Regions from separate parts of the Pedobacter sp. FW305-3-2-15-E-R2A2 genome, predicted to be linked through region 2. Evidence: riboswitches for the same ligand, from Rfam matches in the RefSeq annotation. Region 2 holds a riboswitch; each other region holds the start of a gene.
The links. Region 2 has a riboswitch for cobalamin ahead of metE (5-methyltetrahydropteroyltriglutamate--homocysteine S-methyltransferase). Riboswitches for the same ligand answer to the same signal wherever they lie in the genome.
Positions count from the first base shown of each region.

Region 1: another riboswitch for cobalamin. It lies ahead of AAFF35_RS13865 (PKD-like domain-containing protein); the one in region 2 lies ahead of metE (5-methyltetrahydropteroyltriglutamate--homocysteine S-methyltransferase).
Region 3: another riboswitch for cobalamin. It lies ahead of AAFF35_RS18180 (TonB-dependent receptor); the one in region 2 lies ahead of metE (5-methyltetrahydropteroyltriglutamate--homocysteine S-methyltransferase).

Region 1 is NZ_CP151803.1:3,488,437-3,492,725, reverse strand. Features, by position in the region: gene AAFF35_RS13870 (DUF4465 domain-containing protein) at 1-549, opposite strand, end outside; gene AAFF35_RS13865 (PKD-like domain-containing protein) at 590-2,071, opposite strand; cobalamin riboswitch at 2,351-2,555, opposite strand; gene AAFF35_RS13860 (NAD(P)H-dependent oxidoreductase) at 2,677-3,261, opposite strand; gene AAFF35_RS13855 (alpha/beta hydrolase fold domain-containing protein) at 3,258-4,220, opposite strand.
Region 2 is NZ_CP151803.1:2,236,344-2,240,632, forward strand. Features, by position in the region: gene AAFF35_RS09280 (DMT family transporter) at 72-968, opposite strand; cobalamin riboswitch at 1,251-1,443, shown strand; gene metE (5-methyltetrahydropteroyltriglutamate--homocysteine S-methyltransferase) at 1,609-3,927, shown strand; gene AAFF35_RS09290 (beta-ketoacyl-ACP synthase III) at 3,986-4,289, shown strand, end outside.
Region 3 is NZ_CP151803.1:4,512,273-4,516,561, reverse strand. Features, by position in the region: gene AAFF35_RS18190 (polyphosphate kinase 2 family protein) at 1-390, shown strand, start outside; gene AAFF35_RS18185 (serine hydrolase) at 750-2,003, opposite strand; cobalamin riboswitch at 2,118-2,323, shown strand; gene AAFF35_RS18180 (TonB-dependent receptor) at 2,421-4,289, shown strand, end outside.

The sequences.
Region 1 (4,289 bases), 1.3 Mb from region 2:
ACCTGAAGTAAAATCAAGCTTAGGACGTGTAGCATAGGATGAGTTATAGGAATCTACATAACCAAACATAACAGCGAAATTACTACTGCCAGCATAGCCACCATTTTTAGCGCCATGCGTGCCTGAGTAAACACTGCACTGATTGAGGTAAGAGTACCACCAATCACCTGTTTTTCCTGGAATATTTGATTTGTAGTTCCAATTGGAAACCACAAAACCACCGTTCCAGTAGTCAACCGGGGTTCCGCTACCAGCACCTTTGATCGCAAACTTCAAATTGCTTGGCGAATGTACATAGGGTGCGATTTGAGTACCAGTCCAGGAAGAGTAGGCATTATCTCCGTAAGAAGTATTGTTAGCCATATAGCTGCTCCCGATACCTTCGAAAGTGATGGTATAGCTTGTGGCAAGGCTGTTTTGTTGTGCGCTCGCGCTTTTTGCCTTTGGAGTTGTTTCTGGTGATAAATCATTCTGCTTGGTACAGGAAGCCAATACACCAAGAGAAATGGTTGCTACTAATAATGTTTTAGTAAATAGGGATTTTTTCATGAGTTTTAATTTGGAGTATATATTTGGTTGCCCGGCTTTTTTAATTTTTGAGGTGTTTGTCCAATATAGAACCCACCTGTAACATGCGTCCTTCTTCCATATTGTAATCTGCAATCGCATTAGCGGTATTCAGATCCTGTTGAAAAGGATAGATCACCTTCTGCACTTTTACAAAATCGATCCCAGGCAACTGAATGGCCTCTCCTTTTTTGTTTACAGCCAGATCGATATCTAGATTTAAACTCTGAAAAAACGGAGCAGCACCGGTAAGGTTTCTGCTGACGCGTTTTCCTTTGCGGGAGAAAGAGGTTTTCCATCCATCCAGTATAACCGCTTGTTTTGTAGCGTTGTCGGCTACGTTTAGTCCCGGAAAGAACCCCCTGTTGGAGAATGCTCCTGCTGTGGTCATGGAACTGGTGAAAGTTTTATTGGTGATCACCTCTCCGTTGGCAAGGTTGGGTTGGTTATCTTTCCAGTTGAAATAGCTATATATCCTTCTGGCATCCGTTTCCGTTTTATTGTACGTAAAGATCATTTCATATTCCGGGATATCTTCCTGCCCATAATCATCGTTTTTCAGCTCATACCATTCGTTTTCGTCTGGCATTCCGTTTTTGTTATAGTCATACGCTACGTAAACAGCTGGTTGGTCACGGAGGGAGCAAAAAGCGGTCAGCTCCAAGTCGGTTTTACCGGAAACATTGGCCACCGTATGGTCAAATTTAAAAGTGGCAGATCCACCCCAACTACCCAGAAAAAGTGCGGCGTTAGCATTAACTTTTCTGATTCCGGTTGCTTTCGTCAGAAAGTCATTGTAAGCAAGTGGATATTCGTCTCCGTACTTCCAATTAGCCGCAGATCCTATAATTGACCAATTGTGGTTTTTACCTGGTGAAGGCGCATATTCGAGTACAGTGTAAGCGTTTTTCAGATACTGTTCGGCCTTTACTGCGATCTTGCGCTTATAAGTTACACTTTGTTTCCCTGCGGTTGCACGAAGGGTAAGCTCGAACGTGCCTGCCTCAGGGGAAATAAAGCTCAGGTTTAGTTTCTTACCAATAATTGAATCTCCGATAGACCATTCATATTCGTAATCCTTACGGTCTGGTCCGGTAACCGCAGGTGTAATCTCCAATACGTTGCACATGGAGACATTCAGCTGATCTGCCAGTGTTATCACAATTGGCTTTTCCACAATTAATTTGAAAGATTGCTGGTCGGTACCGCCTTTATTGGTTACTTTAAATGTTACGTCAAAAGTTCCCGCCTCAGTGGCCTGAAAAGTATAATTTAGCTGACCCGAGGCAGTTTCCTTGCCATTCACCAACCAGATATAGTTGTTGCCTTTGGTGTTGGTGATATTGGGTGCCAAGGTTAATTTATCGCCGATGTTTAGAATGGTCGTCTCTTCGCTGACCCCGGTAATGCTTGGTTTAACCTGTACGTCCTTTTTGCAGGAGGACGCAAAGAGTATAACGACGAACAGCAGCTTTAGAAAAATGATCGCTTTCAAGTTTTTCATGTTTGGGTTTTGGGTTGTCTGAATTTTAATCTTTATGTTATTTGGGTAAATGGGTTGTATCGATAGAACAGAGCCTGGGTGCTCCTGCTGCCCATAGAGATTTTGCCAATAAATGCTAAAAACGTGATCGTTTTTTAATGCGTTTGAGATATACATCAATGTTTAATTCAAATAGCTTGGCGGATGATATCAGAAAACAAAAAGGATAGGTCCACGAGGGGCCCGCGAAGCAAAAGAGCTTCGGTCCGAATTGTATTCAAAACCTCATCCTCGAAGGCTTTAAAAAATATATGTATTGGCAGGTATCCTGACTTGTTCCCAATTTGACGGCCTTCCCATTTTTATTCAAAAAACAGTGGCAACGAGATGTCAATTGTTGTGATAGAACTTACAGTAGCGGGTCTGTTCAGGATTTACACCTGATTCCCTATTAATCCTAACCTAGTGAAATTTTATGTTAAGAACCAATTACGGCGCAATAGTACAAAAAGTTATTCATATGAAGGGAAAATTATAATAATAAGGACAGTTATTATCAAAGAAACTAATGACTTTTTAAGCATAATGCAATCCGGCCCGGGTGGTATCAGAAAAAGTCTCCTATTTTATCGTATACTATCATTCTTTGCACTGGTCTCTATAGTTTGCAGCCATTCTTTTATCTCCTCTTCAGAAAGTTCATAAAGCGGTCCTATAAAATCGCTTTTTATGGAAGAAACTCCACAGTATTCCAGAATACCTTTTTTTAATTGAACGAGTCCGCTTGACCGGTACACTTCTTCATAAACATCGATAGATAAATCCCCGGCAGTGGTGATAATTCTTCCGGTTTTTCCGGTCAATAAGCCTTCGCTTGTCCCGTTATTGTTGCTCTTGAAAGTAAGCCCCGGAAGAAAAAGCCGGTCTAAAAATCCTTTCATAATTGCAGGCATCCCCAGCCACCAAAGCGGGTGAATCCAGACCTGATGCTCACTCCACCGGATGTCATCCAGTGCTTTTAATAAATCGGGCTCCAGTTCCATTCGCTGCCGATAACCGAATTGTAAGTTAGGATTGAAATCGAGTGCTCCAATGGCAATATATCGTACTTCAGCGCCGGCATCCATCGCAGACCTGATATAGGACTGCGCAATCGTATGGTTTAGGCTTTCTTTGTCTGGATGTCCGTTGATGACTAATATTTTCTTCATTTTTTCTGATTTAAAATTTGTTTGAACAATTCAACCTGGTATTTGTAAAAGTGATCCGATAATGGGCATGGAAAAAAGTCAAAGGCATGGACAGCTCCCGGCATCTCCATCAGATTAACCCTAACCCCTGCCTTCTCTAATTTTGCAGCGTAGGCTTTCCCTTCGTCTTTCAGGGGATCCAATTCGCATACAATGACCGTTGCATCGGGCAGATATTTGAAATTCTGCTCCAACAACGGGACCGCATATTTTGGCAATGGATCGGTTTTATCGTTGAGATAGTATTTCCACATCCATTCCGCCGCCTTTCTGGATTGCATCGGAGCATTTGCGAGTTCTTTCATGGATCGTGTTTCCAAAAGATGGCTCGTTGGCGGATACAGCAGGTACTGGTGTCGGATTTCTACTTCCCTCCTGTCTCTTGCCATATGTGTAATAGCAGCAGCTATTGTTGCTCCCGCACTGCTGCCTCCGATGAGGATATTATCTTTATCTCCACCGAGGTCGCTGGCATGTTCAGATAACCACAATAACGTGTCATATCCATCTTCCATACCTGCCGGAAATGGATGTTCGGGAGCTAAGCGGTAATCTACAGAAACGACCAATGCCCCTATATCTAAGGCCAGCGGAAAAAAAAGGGAATCATATTGTTCCGGAGTTCCATATATAAATGCACCTCCATGAAAATACAGAAGTATTGGTAAATTCTCTTTTCCCTTTGGTCTATATAACCTTAACCTAATTGTTCCCGATTGATCCGCAGATGGAATCCAGATGTTTTCCACCTTCAGCTGTTGTGGTACTTCAGGAAGCGCTTTCAATGATAATTTTAGTTCTTCATCCCTGATTTTCGCTGGATCATTAGCCAGCAGATTTTCATAATCGATCTGGCTAAACTCACTGTTTGTAATTGCCGCCAGGAGCGCTACATCTATCTTTTTTAACCTATTACCCATCTTCATTTGTTTTTATAATCTTAACAGAAACACATTACCAGTGGTAACCTGCTGTATGTTTCCTTGATT
Region 2 (4,289 bases):
TTCGAAATGGGCCGCAGAAGTGTAATCACTTCTTACGACCCTTTTCATCTCTTTTAAATCTTATAACTGATTCAATCAGACGCTAAAACATCGGTCTGCTTATTGGATGGTTTCAACGAAAATATGGTCTGTAAAACTACGGACGACATTACAAAAAGCAGACCTATATAAAAGGAAAAGTTGAGCTCTTTACTTTCGTTGAAGAAAAGAAAGGCAATGATGATGGCATATACTGGTTCAAGATTAAAACTTAAGTTTACAGTAAATGCAGATATGCGCTTTAATGATTCCGCAAAAATAATATAAAGTCCTACGGTGCAAAACGAAGCCAGCAGGATCAGATATCCGGTATCTTTCAAATCCGGAATAAGCGATGGTGCAGGGAAATAATGGAGATAGAGCGGGAGAAAGACACCCAAAGCAACTGTACCTCCAATCATCTGGTAGTAATTGATGATCCTGCTGTCGTATTTTCTTACAATCCGCTCGTTGTAAATGGTGTAGAGGGCGGCGAAAGCCGAGGATATGACACCGAGTATGATTCCCAGCTGATAGGAAGCGTCGAAATGGAAGATTAATGCAATGCCGATAAGCGTTAGCAAGCTTAACAACAGCTCGCTTATATTGAATCGCTGGCGGTTAATCAGCGGACTGAATACTGCAGTAAAAAAACTGGTTAAACAATAACATACGACACCGATTGAAATATTCGAATATTTTATACTGGCGTAGAAGAATACCCAATGAATGGTTATAAAGAGCCCAATTTTAGCAATATCAAATTTTTCTTTTGAAGTGTTGCAGTCCCGGACTTTGAAAAGTTTCAGGATCAAAAACAGAATAATCGAAGAGAAAAATACTCTGTACCAAACCAGAAGCCCTTCGTTCAGGGAAATGAGTTTACCGAATATACCGGTGAAGCCGGCAAGTATTACCGCAAAGTGTAATAACAAATATGATTTTTTCATAAAAGAATTGTCTTCCTGTTCTAACACAGGAAATAAATATTAATAAATAAACTGAAAACACGTAGGTATACCGAAGAGTGCCAGTTATTTCATTGGCAAAATCAAAGGATACCTTGTAGGTTAAATATTAATATCTAGGGGGAGGAAGACAGCTCTTTCTATTCATATGATCGATTTTGATAAAAATAAATAAAATATCTGGAAATCCGATGCTCCCGTTAAGGTATACCAGGGGAGCTGGATTTTTCCTTACCTTTGTTCTGATAAGTTCTTTACTTTATTTCATCATCAACCGGAAGAGGTTTTACTTAGCTGTAGATTAATAGGGAATCGTGTGTAAATCACGAGCTGTCGCGCAACTGTAAGTAACACAAAAAGGTTTTTACCCAAGAATATCCACTGTTCCAATCCAGGAATGGGAAGGATGGTAAAAATGTTACAAGTCAGGAGACCTGCCTTTACCGAATTGACATTGCTTTCGCGATCTGAAGCATGGGTCAGGTAGGTGTATATCCAATACATACCTTCTTCGGAAGGCGTGTGTCTGTACATTTATTTTTCCTTTTCCTTCTTTCCGTCAGCATTGCGATTTCAGCAAAGAACTTTTAACTGATCTTTTCATCAATTAAAAAGCAAGACAATGCTAACAAACAATCTAGGCTACCCGCGTATAGGTAGTAACAGAGAACTCAAAAAAGCCTGTGAGCAATTTTGGGCAGGGAAAAGTACCATTCAAAATCTGGTACAGGTAGGGAAAAACATCCGCCAGCAGAACTGGGAGCTGCAAAAAGAGAAAGGAATCGACTTGATTCCTTCCAACGACTTCTCATTTTATGATCAGGTATTGGATTTGTCCCTTACCGTAGGTGCCATTCCTAAGCGCTACCATGAGGTGATTCTCAACAAGTCAAATACAGAGCTGGACCTTTACTTTGCGATGGCCAGAGGTTATCAAAAAGAAGGACTGGACATCACTGCCATGGAAATGACCAAATGGTTTGATACCAATTACCATTATATCGTACCGGAATTTACCAAAGATCAACAGTTCAAACTGTTCTCCACTAAATTACTGGATGAATATCAGGAGAGCAAAAGACTGGGCATTCAAACCAAGCCAGTGCTGATTGGCCCGGTATCTTATTTATTGTTAGGTAAAGAGAAAGAAGCTGGGTTTGATCGGATTGACCTGATCAAAAACCTGTTGCCAGTCTACATAGAGATTCTTAAAAAACTGGAAGAACAACAGGTAGAATGGGTACAGTTTGATGAGCCCTTTCTTTCTTTAGACCTGACAGAGAAAGATAAAGCGGCATTTAAATATGTGTATGCTGAAATCAAAAAACAGTTTCCCAGACTTAAAACGCTTCTGGCTACTTATTTCGAAGCTTTAAAAGACAATACAGAACTGGCGGTTGGACTTCCTGTACATGCTTTACATATCGATCTTGTGAGAAATCCGGAACAATTGTCGACTGTTTTAGCCGTAATTCCTGCTAGGCTTGTCCTTTCTATCGGTGTGGTTGATGGCCGGAACATCTGGAAAAATGATTTTCGTGCATCCTTGCAATTGATTGAAACCGCAAAAGAGAAGATTGGTGTAAACCGTCTGATCATTAGTCCTTCTTGTTCTCTGATCCATTCACCATGTGACCTTGATCTGGAAACGAATGAGGCTACACTAACGCCGGAGATCAAACAATGGCTATCTTTTGCGAAGCAGAAGGTAGAAGAGCTGGTGATTTTAAAGCAATTGGCAGAAGGCGATGCCCAGGCCCAGACACAGCTGGAAAGTAATGTACAAGCCAATAGCAACAGGAAAACATCTACTTTGATCCATAACCCTGGCGTAAAGCAAAGGGTATCAGGGGTTACTGAAAAAGATGAGCAGCGCTTAAATCCCTATGCACTAAGAAGTGTTGCTCAAAAAGAAGCCTTGAAATTACCTTCCTTCCCAACCACTACCATCGGTTCCTTTCCGCAAACTGCAGAAGTAAGAAGCTGGAGGGCAAAGTTCAAAAAAGGAGAACTGAGCCAGGAAGAATATGATGCATTGATTGAAAAGGAAACCAAAGAAACAATCCTTTTCCAGGAAGAAACAGGGATTGATGTACTTGTTCATGGAGAATTTGAACGCAATGACATGGTGGAATACTTCGGTGAGCAGCTGGCTGGATTTACGTTTACTAAAAATGGATGGGTCCAAAGTTATGGAAGCAGGTGTGTGAAACCGCCTATCATTTATGGAGACGTTCATCGCCCTGCACCAATGACCATCAGGTGGTCGTCTTTTGCGCAATCGCTGACGGAGAAATGGGTGAAAGGCATGTTAACCGGACCGGTTACGATTTTGCAATGGTCTTTTGTGCGCAATGATCAGCCACGTTCCGAAACCTGTACCCAGATTGCATTGGCCATCAGAGATGAGGTGCTGGATCTGGAAAGCGCAGGAATAAAAATTATTCAGATTGATGAGCCTGCAATTCGCGAAGGTTTGCCTTTGAGAAAGGCCGATTGGCAGAATTATTTGCGCTGGGCAGTACGTGCTTTCCGCATTTCTGCCAGTGGCGTACAGGATGAAACACAAATTCATACCCATATGTGCTATTCTGAATTTAATGACATTATTCAAAATATCGCAGACATGGATGCGGATGTCATCACGATTGAATGTTCCCGTTCACAAATGGAATTGCTGGATGCTTTTGCGGACTTCAAATATCCAAATGAAATAGGACCAGGGGTTTACGACATTCATTCGCCTCGTGTTCCAGCCAAAGAAGAGATGGTTTTTCTGTTGGAAAAGGCACGCTCAGTGATCCCTTCGGCACAACTTTGGGTAAATCCGGATTGCGGTTTGAAGACCAGACATTGGGACGAAACAAAAAAAGCATTGACAGAAATGGTCGCTGCTGCAAAAGTACTGCGGGAATATGTTGAAGAAGCTGTAACTTTGTAAAAAAAAATCAAACAGGCAAGTGGTACGCTTGCCTGTTTTAATAGATACAGCACACAGAATGAGAATACGTAAAAATGCGGTGATAACCGGAGTTGGTGGTTATGTTCCGGAAACTGTTTTGAGCAACAAGGACCTGGAAAAAATGGTGGAAACGAATGATGAATGGATCGTTTCCAGAACCGGGATCAGGGAGAGAAGAATCGTGAACGATGCCAATGTGGCCACTTCTGACCTGGCAACAAATGCCTTGAAAAGATTGCTTGAAGATGGAAATGTACACCCTGACGAAATTGACTGTGTGATTGTATCCACTTCTACGCCAGACTATGTAATGGTCTCTACCGGAAGTATGGTGTGTGAAA
Region 3 (4,289 bases), 2.3 Mb from region 2:
GAAAGTATCCGCAACTTTGAAAAGCACATCTCCGATAACGGAACCGCCATCATCAAAATCTTTCTTAACGTTTCGAAAGATGAGCAAAAGGCCCGTTTCCTTGATCGGATCAATGATCCCGCGAAAAACTGGAAGTTCTCTTCCGCAGATATTACAGAGCGTGGCAGATGGGAGGATTATATGGAAGCTTATGAAATGGCTATAGCAGAAACTTCGACTGAACAAGCACCATGGTACATTGTTCCTGCTGATAAAAAATGGCACGCAAGGTTAGCGATTAGCCAGATTCTTGAAGAACACTTTAACAGATTGGATCTCAAGTTTCCGGTTCTTGAGGAAGCAGAGATGAAAAAACTGGCTGAAATCAAGGAAGAACTTTTAAAAACGTAAAAAGAAGCAATCTATTGGATGGCTGAAATCTTTGCCCTGAAGGGGGCAAATTTTTCTATGCCCTCTCACAGACCGCATCTTTTTCCTGAATAGCATGATGCTTAACTGTCAATTGGAAATGCAACAAGCCATTGGCATTTAGTTCAAAGATTCAAAGTGTTTTATAATATACTTTCGTCGTAATATCTAATAATCCCAGTTCAGGTAACTACTGTGTTTTTTTTAATCGTTTGGTGGGTAGCTTGTGGGTTTTCAGGAAAAAGATGCGTATTATGAGAAGGCATAGAAAGATTTGCCCCCTTCAGGGCAAAGATTTCAGCCATCGAATAAAATGCTTCTTTTTAGGTTAAATAGACGACTTAATAGGCTAGTTTGAATTTGCTCAAGTCCGGAGTTCGCTCACGTTTCCTTTCCAGTTCATATTGATAGATGATGCGTCCTATGTTTCCCATGAAAGGATAGCAAACCGTCTCATATTCGTATTTATTGTCATTATAGATACCATCATCATTAGATTGAACCACGGCAGTCAGGAAGAATTCAATTTTGTTTTTTAAATCTACGATGTAGGCGTTATCGATGATGAAACCATAGGAATCTCCATATTTGTTGAATATTCGGATATTAGGTTCAATGACTGCATCTTTCTCCCTGCCATAATACAGCATTTTTGCGTAGGCGGGCCAGAATTCTGTGACATTATAAGATGGATAAATGCTTTCTGCGGGTAATTTACTCATTTGGGTGTAGATGAGCTTATAATCTTCTGCGGTCAGGTTAAATCTTTCGTTTTCAGGAAATGCTTCGGGGCTGATCAGCTTCCTCATCATGGCCTGCTGATCGGAGATGCTGAAGGCATTTTTATTTTCCAGATTAAAGGGCTTGTTGACCAGCTGTTCGGTACTGTCCATATAACCTTTCCCCATTGTGGTATTGCTGAGCTGAAGGGGGTATTCTTTGGGATCGTATTGTTCCTCCTGGGTGTAAATCAGTTTGTTTTTATAGTAGAATTTGATGGGATTGGTATGTTTTGCCGATTCTCCCGTATCGCCTATGGCCAGTCTGTTTAGTATTCGACTGTCATTGAAACCGTACTTTTTGAGTTTTGCATTGATTTCTGCACGTCCAATGAATTCAAAAAGACGGTTAAATGCGTCATTATCGCTGGTCAGCAGGATCTTTTTGATATAATGTTCTACGGAAGGAAGGCCATCTGCGGAGCTGCTGTCTTTGGATACTTTTGTTTGTCCGGCATAGGCCGAATCTGTGATCATGGTACTTTTGGCATTCAGGTCTTTTACTTTTAGCTTCAGGTCATTGATTTTCTCCAGGGCAAAGATAACTGCGGCAAGTTTTACGGTGCTGGCAGGGTAGAAGTAGCGGTGGTTATCCAGATTGTAGCTATAACTTTTAAAGCTGGGAATGTTTTTATTGTTTCTGTTGACCTGTGTATATAGGAGTTGGACCTGATTCTTTTGCGGGTGATTCAGTATATTGGAAAAGAGCTCCGGATTGTTGCGCATCAATTGTTCAATGAGGACAGTGTCAGGTTGTTGTGCCATGGTATTCAGGCTAAACATCAGGATGAGTAGGGTAGGGATTTTCGTCTTCATCGTTGTGGTATTGTTAATTGTCTTATTGTTAAAAGAATGCTAGTCCTAAGATAGCAAGGAAATGCTAAATAGTATATCAATTGTAAAAGTTTGTTGTTAGCTGGATATTTGAGTACCTTTGCCTCGCTTTTTGGTTCCTGGTGCCAGCACTGGGATTAAAAGGGAATACGGTGTGATTCCGTAACTGTCCCGCAGCTGTAAGCTCCATAACGGTATTCAAATCGAAGCCACTTGTCTGAACTGGAATTTCCGGTGTTGGATTGGGAAGGCAGAATGTCCGGGAGTAAGTCAGAAGACCTGCCAATAGGTGTAATATTTCATAGCTTTCGGGGATTGAAGCTTGGAGTGAGTGCTTGTTTTTTGTATTTCATTTCCTTGATCTAACTGTTTGCTGTGGGTAAATAACTCACAACAAAAATGAGAAGAAACAATTTTACCATTAAAGGTATAAACCCTTGTTTTTTTACTTTTCTGGCCATTAGCTGGCTTGGGGGAATTATGCCTTTAAATTTGCTGGCACAGCGGGATTCGGTAAAATTATCCAGGAAAGACTCCCTGGAGAAAGTCAATCAGTTGAAAGAAGTACAGATCAGGACCGTAAAAATCACCAGACGTCAAACCTCTTCTACTCCCTTACAAATTCTTTCCGGTGCAGACCTGGAAAAGCTGAACAGTCTTTCCGTTGCAGATGCGGTGCGTTTCTTTTCCGGCGTACAGCTTAAAGATTACGGAGGTATTGGTGGATTAAAGACCATCAATGTCCGCAGTATAGGGACCAATCATACCGCGGTATTTTACGATGGGGTCCAGCTTGGAAATGCGCAAAACGGACAGGTAGACCTTGGCAAGTTTTCTTTGGATAATATTGAAGAGATTGAATTGTATAACGGGCAGAAGAGCAATATTTTTCAATCTGCGAAAAGCTTCGCTTCAGCAAGCTCGTTATATCTGAAAGCCAGAACCCCCAGTTTTGAAGATGGCAGGAATAACCGGATTAAAGGGGTTTTCAGAACAGGCTCTTTTGGACTGGTCAACCCATCACTATTGTGGCAGACAAAAATAACCGATCATACTTACAGTACCGTTAGTGCTGAATTTAAGAAAGCCCATGGACGTTATAAGTTCCGTTCTACCAATGGTGCCTGGGACACTACCGGAGTGAGAACCGATGGTGATGTAGAGTCAATGAGATTGGAATTGGGGCTGAATGGAGTTCTTCGGGATAGTAGTAAATGGAGTGTTAAATTTTACGGCTATAAAGACAATCAAGGTTTACCTGGCGCTATTGTAGCTAACGTATGGCATTTTTCTCAGCGTCAATGGGATCGGAATTTCTTTGTACAGTCAGCTTACGAAAAGAACATCGGAAAGTATAGCCTGATGGCTACGGTGAAATATTCAAACGATTATCTACGTTACCTGGATCCGAACATTGTAACAACAGACGGACTTTTGAACAATAAGTACCATCAACAGGAATTTTACCTATCATTGGCAAATAAATTGAAGATTAACAAATTTTGGGACCTGGTTTGGTCAACAGATTATGTTCTCAATGATATGAATGCCAATCTTTACCGCTTTGCCTATCCGACCAGAAACACATTTCTAAATGCACTTGCGACCCAGCTTCATTTTGACAGACTGGACATCCAGGCAAATCTGTTGAGTACTTTAACCTATGATAAGGTGAAAAGCGGGCCCGCATCGGGGAACAGGAATGAGCTTACACCAACTGTAATGGTATCCTGGCAGCCATTTGACCAAAAGGAATTTAGAATCCGTTCTTTTTACAAGAGCATATTCCGGATGCCAACATTTAATGACCTGTACTATACCTTTTATCAGTTTAGGGTCCTTAAGCCGGAGTATACCAAACAATATGATCTCGGTTTTACTTATATAAAAGGATACGAACATCAGGCATTAACCCAGTTTTCTATACAGGCGGATGCTTATTTTAATAAAGTGAAAGATAAAATCGTTGCTGTTCCGGGAACCTCACAGGCCATGTGGAGCATGAGAAACCTTGGAAAGGTAGAAGTGAAAGGTCTGGATGTAAATATGCAGTCTTCCTGGCAGCTCAACAAAGACCTGAGCCTGAATGCCGGCCTCAGCTATACCTACCAGCAGGCGCGGGATTCAGACCCTGCTTCAACGACTTATAAAGAACAGATCCCTTACGTACCTTTACACAACATTACTTTTCTGGCCAGTGCAGCTTATAAAAATTTCGCCTTGAATTACAGTTATCTGTATACCGGCGAGCGTTATGACCAGTCTGCG